Regions from separate parts of the Acetobacter tropicalis genome, predicted to be linked through region 1. Evidence: predicted binding sites of a transcription regulator. Region 1 holds the regulator's gene; the other holds the start of a gene.
What was found. The regulator HrcA, encoded in region 1, represses chaperone genes, less so after heat shock. The targets are predictions, from matches to a motif close to GTTNGCACTCNCNNNNNGNGAGTGCNAAC.

Region 1 (3,414 bases):
TTCCTGAATGCGGGCCATGGCTGCGGGAAAGTCTTTATCCGGCCCGGCCCAGCGTGCGGAATAAATGCCGGGTGCTCCCCCAAGGGCGGAAACACACAGGCCGGAATCATCGGCCAGCGCGGGCAGGCCCGTGGCTTTGGCTGCGGCGACAGCCTTGAGGGCGGCGTTGCCTGCAAATGTGGTTTCCGTCTCGTCCGGTTCAGGAAGGTCAAGATCTCCGGCAGAAAGCACGGTAATGCCGAAATCAGCGAGGAGAGAGGAAAATTCAGCCAGTTTGCCTTTGTTGTGGCTGGCCAGAACCAGTTTGTCGCCAGATTTCAAAATGGGGTTTGTCATGGGGTCAGTGGCCTTCTGCTGCGTTCACTGCGGCTGTCTGAGCATCAAACAGCACGGAAACACCCTGCCGGGCGAGGTCGAACATGGCGGTGAAAGAGTCTTCCATAAAGGGAGCGTCTTCGGCTGTGGCCTGAATTTCCACAATGCGCCGGTCTGCGGTCAGTACAAAATTGGTGTCGGCTGCGGCGGCGCTGTCTTCCGCATAGTCCAGATCCAGCACAGGGCCGGCTTCCGTCAACCCGCAGGAGACAGCCGCAACCTGTCCGCGCAGGGGCAACTGGCGCAGCACATGCGCGGCCACCAATTTGCCCAGAGCCAACCGTAGCGCCACCCATGCACCGGTAATGGAGGCGCAACGGGTGCCACCATCTGCATTCAGGACGTCGCAATCCAGCGTGATGCTGATCTCACCCAGCGCGGGCAGGTCCACCACAGAACGCAGGGAGCGGCCAATCAACCGCTGGATTTCCTGTGTCCGGCCGGATTGTTTGCCCTTGGCGGCCTCTCGCGGGCCGCGCGAATGGTGGCACGGGGCAGCATGCCATATTCGGCTGTCACCCATCCTGAACCCTTTCCGCGCAGAAAGGCCGGAACGCGGTTTTCCACACTGGCCGTACAGAGCACTTCCGTGCCGCCCACGCGGATAAGGGCGGAGCCTTCCGCATGGTGGGCAAAGCCGGTTTCAATTGTAACGGGGCGCATCTGGTCTGGCTGACGGCCGGAAGGGCGCATGAGGAAGGGCTCCTGACAAAAAACGAGGGGTCCCTGCACATAAAGGGATTTGCGCCAGAGCGGAACCGCGTGACGGTCTCCGGTTACACAGGTGCGTCGGTGCCGCGAGATGTGCGTTATGTCTGCCTGAAAGGGTCAGGAACTGCTCACTCTTGCGTTGAAGGGACTTGCTCTCTTGTCAGACGCACGCCAGATGCGCAGAAGATCAGGATATGTCTGTTTAGCCTGATTTACCGGCTGGATCATTTTGAAGGAGGAGGCCTGTCATCATGAAGCGTGGTCTGCTGCCCGTAAAATCGCCCCTGCCGCCGGAACTGGATGGCAGATCCGCCGCGATTTTGCGCGAAATTGTGGAAGAGTACGTGGCAAGCGGTGAACCCGTAGGTTCCCGTACGCTCTCACGCCGGTTGGGGTTGCCACTTTCTCCGGCGACCATTCGGAATGTCATGGCCTCATTGACGGAAGCGGGGTTGCTGTTTTCTCCCCACACCTCCGCCGGGCGTCTGCCTACGGAAAAAGGGCTGCGGCTGTTTGTGGATGGCCTGCTGCAATTTGGCAGCCTTTCAGAAGAGGAGCAGGCCGGTATTGGTCGGTCTCTGGAAGCGCGTGGGCGCTCCTTGCAGGAGACGTTGACGGAGGCTTCGGCTCTGCTCTCAGGCATGTCCGATGCGGCCGGGTTGGTGGTGGCTCCCAAGGGGGAGGGGGGCATCAAGCATATTGAGTTTGTCGCACTTGGCGGCAATCGGGCACTGGTTGTCCTTGTCGGCACTGATGGCCATGTGGAGAATCGGGTCATGGAAACCCCGGTTGGCATGCCTCCCTCGGCTCTGGTGGAAGCGGCCAATTACCTGAATGCCCGTGTTTTAGGCACAACCCTGCATGATCTGCGTGACAGGGTTGGCGCTGAAATGACGGAGAACCAGAACGCGCTGGACCAGTTGACGGCCGAGGTGGTGGAAAGTGGTCTGGCTGTGTGGGGCGGTGGCGCGGATGAACGCGGCGGCACCCTGATTATTCGCGGTCAAGGCAAGCTGCTGGCGGATGTGGATGGGCAGGAACGCCTGTTGGCCATTCAGACCCTGTTTGATCGGCTGGAAACGCAGGAAACCATGATGCGCCTGCTGGAACTGGCCGAAAACTCGGCAGGGGTGAGGATTTTTATCGGGGCGGAAAGTGGATTGTTCGGGGCCTCCGGCATGTCCATGGTCGTGGCCCCAGCCCGGAACGAGGCCAACCGGATTGTAGGGGCCATTGGCGTGATTGGCCCCACGCGCATCAATTACGGTCGCATTATTCCGGTAGTGGATTATACGGCCCGTTTTCTGGGTGAAATGCTGGGCTAGATGGGATGTTCCGGTAAAACGTAACAGTTACATTAAAGGCAAACTCCGTTGGAAAAGGCTGGTCCGGCGGGGAGAGGTGTCTTTTTGCCATCATGTGGTCAATATGGCGCATGAGAAGGAAGACGGCAGCGCATGGGAATGATAAAGGACCTGCATGACACGAACTCCGTCTTCTGGTGACTCTGGGTCTTCTTCTGACAAGAAAGAAGAAAACGCTTCTTCCCGGCAGGGTGTAACGCTGCGCAGGCCACGTTTCCGCCAATGGCGGGGGCTTCTGGGCACAGTGGCTGCCGTGGGGCTTGTCGGCGTAACGGGGGCGTCCCTGCTGGTCTGGCACCAGTATGAAGGTATTGTGGCGGATCTGCCGACGGTGGAAGGGCTACGGACCTACCAGCCGCCTGTAATGAGCCGCCTTTATGCATCAGATGACAAGGTGATTGCCGAACTGGCAGATGAACGCCGGGTGTTTGTGCCGTACAGCGCTATTCCAGACCGGGTGAAAAACGCCTTTATTGCAGCGGAAGACCAGAAATTCTGGACCCATAAAGGGGTGGACCCGGTCGCCATTATACGCGCAGGTCTGACCGATCTTACTCGCGGCAAGGGACGCAGGCCTATTGGTGCGTCCACCATCACGCAGCAGGTGGCGCGCGTCATGCTGCTGGGCAGTAATGCTGTTTCCATGAAGCGCAAGGCCAAGGAAGCGTTTCTGGCCATGCGTATTGAGCAGGTGCTGCCCAAGGAGAAGATTCTCGAAATCTATCTGAACGAAATTTACATGGGCAGCGGCGCATATGGCATTGCCGCCGCCGCGCAGACATATTTCAACAAGCCGCTTGATCAGCTTGATGATGCCGAGGCGGCTTTCCTTGGTGCGCTGCCCAAATCTCCGACCAATTACAACCCGATCCGGTTTCCGGATGCCGCGCGTGGGCGACGGAACTGGGTGCTGGAGCGGATGGCCGAAACAGGCGCCATTACGCATGAGGCTGCCCGGTCAGCA
Region 2 (3,414 bases), 980 kb from region 1:
AGGTGGTTTCCTCGATCTGCGCACGGATCTGCTTGCAACGGCCCTTGATGTCGTCAGACTTGCCAGCACCATCAACAATGGTGGTGTTTTCCTTGTCGATACGCACCTTCTTGGCGGTGCCCAGCATCGGCAGGGTAACGGTTTCCAGCTTGATGCCCAGATCTTCGCTGATCACCTGGCCACCGGTCAGGATAGCGATATCTTCCAGCATGGCTTTACGACGGTCACCAAAGCCAGGAGCCTTGACAGCAGCAATTTTCAGGCCACCGCGCAGCTTGTTGACAACCAGGGTTGCCAGCGCTTCACCATCAACGTCTTCTGCAATGATCAGCAGCGGACGGCCAGACTGCACAACGGCTTCAAGCAGCGGCAGCATCGGCTGAAGAGAAGACAGCTTCTTTTCATGGATCAGGATGTAGGGGTTTTCCAGATCAGCCGTCATCTTCTCCGTGTTCGTCACGAAGTAGGGAGAGATGTAGCCGCGGTCGAACTGCATGCCTTCAACCACGTCCAGTTCTGTCTGGAAGTGCTTGGCTTCTTCAACCGTGATCACGCCTTCGGAGCCAACTTTCTGCATGGCTTCGGAGATCATCTGACCGATTTCAGATTCACCGTTAGCGGAGATCGTGCCAACCTGGGCTGTTTCAGCCGGGGTGGTGATCTTCTTGGTGTTCTTTTTCAGTTCTTCAACAACCGCAGCAACGGCCTTGTCGATACCGCGCTTGAGGTCCATAGGGTTCATGCCAGCGGCAACGGCCTTGTGGCCTTCACGCACAATGGCCTGAGCCAGAACGGTTGCAGTGGTCGTGCCGTCACCAGCGATATCGTTGGTTTTGGAAGCCACTTCGCGCAGCATCTGTGCGCCCATGTTTTCGAACTTGTCAGCAAGTTCGATTTCCTTGGCGACGGACACACCGTCCTTCGTGATGCGGGGAGCGCCGAAGCTCTTGTCCAGCACAACGTTACGGCCTTTGGGACCGAGCGTGACCTTAACAGCGTCTGCAAGGATGTCGACACCGCGCAGCATACGCTGGCGTGCGTCACCACCAAACTTTACGTCTTTGGCAGCCATTGAAATTCTCCTGTGAGGATCAGTTAAATATTGAAAAGCGGATCAGGGCGTCACTCAGGCGGAAATAATGCCCAGAATGTCGCTTTCTTTCATGATCAGCAGCTCTTCACCGTCGATCTTCACTTCTGTGCCGGACCATTTACCGAACAGGATCTTGTCGCCAGCCTTGACATCAAGCGCTACGATCTGCCCCTGCTCATTACGGGCACCCGGACCAACTGCGACCACTTTGCCTTCCATCGGCTTTTCTTTGGCCGTGTCAGGGATAATAATGCCGCCAACTGTCTTCTCTTCGCTTTCGAGACGACGGACGACTACTCGGTCGTGTAAAGGACGAAACTTCGTCATTATGGATCGCTCCACATTCATTTTTGCTGCGGTGGCGCCCTTGTCTGGAAGCGACACCACCTGCTTTTACCGCGCGTAACGAACGCCGCGTTGCGTTAGCACTCCCACCCCGGGAGTGCCAGAACAGGAGATAGGTTTGTCCTCCCCGAGAGTCAAGAAATGTGGAAAACTTTCTTCCAGTTTTAACACTTCACGCAAAAGGAGTCGCCGCCATGGGGCATGCAATCACACTACAGGCTGAGGACGGACACAGCTTTTCAGCCTATGAGGTAGGCGGAGCAGATCTGCCCTATGCGCTTGTTGTGGTGCAGGAAATTTTTGGCGTGAACGATCATATCCGCCATGTGTGTGATGATTTTGCGGCTCGCGGTTTTCATGTGATTTCGCCCGCTCTGTTTGATCGCGCCCAGCCGGGGACGGAACTGGGGTATGACAAGGCCGGAATTGATCAGGGCCTGGCTCTCCGTGCCCAGATTCCCCAGGAAAAAACCTTGTTGGATCTGCGGGCAAGTGCGGCGGCACTGGCGCATAAACGTGGCAGCGGTCGCAGCAAACCGGGCATTATCGGCTATTGTTGGGGCGGCACGCTGGCATGGCAGGCCGCAACCCATACGCATGATTTTGCAGCCGCTGTCTGTTGGTATGGTGGTGGTATTGCCGCCAGCCGCAACGAGACTCCGCATTGCCCGGTGGAAATGCATTTTGGCGGGCAGGATAGCAGTATTCCTCACATGGATGTGACCGCCATCAGGGAGGCGCAGCCGGGAATTGAAATTTTCGTGTATGACGAGGCAGGGCATGGCTTTGGCTGCGCGGAACGCTCGTCTTTCAACGCGGAGGCCTACCTTCTGGCGCAGCAGCGCAGTGTGGCGTTTCTGGAAGCGCATCTGAAGGGCTGAAACTGCCGGAATCGCGCATAGGCGGGGTATTTTGATTGACATTCCCGCCGCTTCATGAGCGGATAGAGGGGTCCTGTAGCCGGCATATGGTTGCCCGGCAGGAGACTATCAGGGAAAGTTACCCGCCTATGCCGACCGGTACAGTAAAATGGTTCAATGCCACCAAAGGCTTTGGCTTCATCGCTCCTGATGATGGAGGCAAAGACGTTTTTGTTCACATCACCGCTGTTCAGGCTGCTGGCCTGCGTGGTCTGAATGAGAATGAGAAGATTTCTTATGAACTCGTGACAGAGCGCGGCAAAGTGGCTGCTACAGAGCTCAAGCCTCTCTAAGGCTGCCTGCGGGGCGAGGGCGTTTACGCAACCTGCTCCGCACTCTCTGCAGAGACTGTCTGTTGGTTTCGCTAAAGCCATGCCAACTGACACCTGTGGCACGATCTGGCAAGAAAACGCTACGCGGTTATTCTTGGTGGTTCCTGTTTGTCTCTGCGACACATTTTGATTATTCCAAAAATTATTTGAAAAGCCTGTCAGTTTTGTGCGGCAGTTTTTCTGCGTTGGATGATGTTGGTGTTTTTAAGCCAATATCCTTGCGTTGAGCTTTTCTATTCTGCTTTCAGCACAGGTGGAAACGCACGCTGTTTCCGATTGCTGAGGGTTTAGACGCAGTTTTTTGACTTCAGCATGTAAAGCCGCCGCGTAAGGCATCTTGTCATGCCCCGAGCGCGATGGGCCATCGCCGTTCAGTTTTGAGGCGTGCGTGGCAGAAAGCTTTCAATTTCCCGTGCTGTATCCGCCAGCCCCATCCGTCGCACTTCAGCCCCCGGTGGGAAAGCAGAGAGCAGGCGCGAAGGTGTTCTGCGATCCAACAGCACAAAAACACCCCGATCTGACTGGCTGCGGATAAGTCGCCCAAACGCCTGACGCAGTCTGAGCCGGGCAATCCGGTCATCATATCCGGTTGTATCACCGCCAGAGAGATGAATGCGCCGTTCACGGTGCAGAATATCAGGCCGGGGCCACGGAACGCGTTCAAAAACCACCAGTCGCAGGGCATTTCCCGGCACATCCACACCATCACGCATGGCATCCGTAC

Region 2: groES (co-chaperone GroES) is a predicted target of HrcA. The motif match lies at 1,515-1,543, and genes of this name have one in related genera.

What each region holds. Positions count from the first base shown of each region.
Region 1 covers NZ_JAUYUW010000001.1:1,603,700-1,607,113, reverse strand. The annotation lists gene rdgB (RdgB/HAM1 family non-canonical purine NTP pyrophosphatase) at 1-336, opposite strand, end outside; partial or broken gene rph (ribonuclease PH) at 341-1,068, opposite strand; gene hrcA (heat-inducible transcriptional repressor HrcA) at 1,338-2,411, shown strand; gene QWU00_RS07110 (penicillin-binding protein 1A) at 2,566-3,414, shown strand, end outside.
Region 2 covers NZ_JAUYUW010000001.1:628,678-632,091, reverse strand. The annotation lists gene groL (chaperonin GroEL) at 1-1,072, opposite strand, end outside; gene groES (co-chaperone GroES) at 1,127-1,420, opposite strand; gene QWU00_RS02810 (dienelactone hydrolase family protein) at 1,633-2,319, shown strand; gene QWU00_RS02805 (cold-shock protein) at 2,448-2,651, shown strand; gene QWU00_RS02800 (ATP-dependent DNA helicase) at 3,062-3,414, opposite strand, start outside.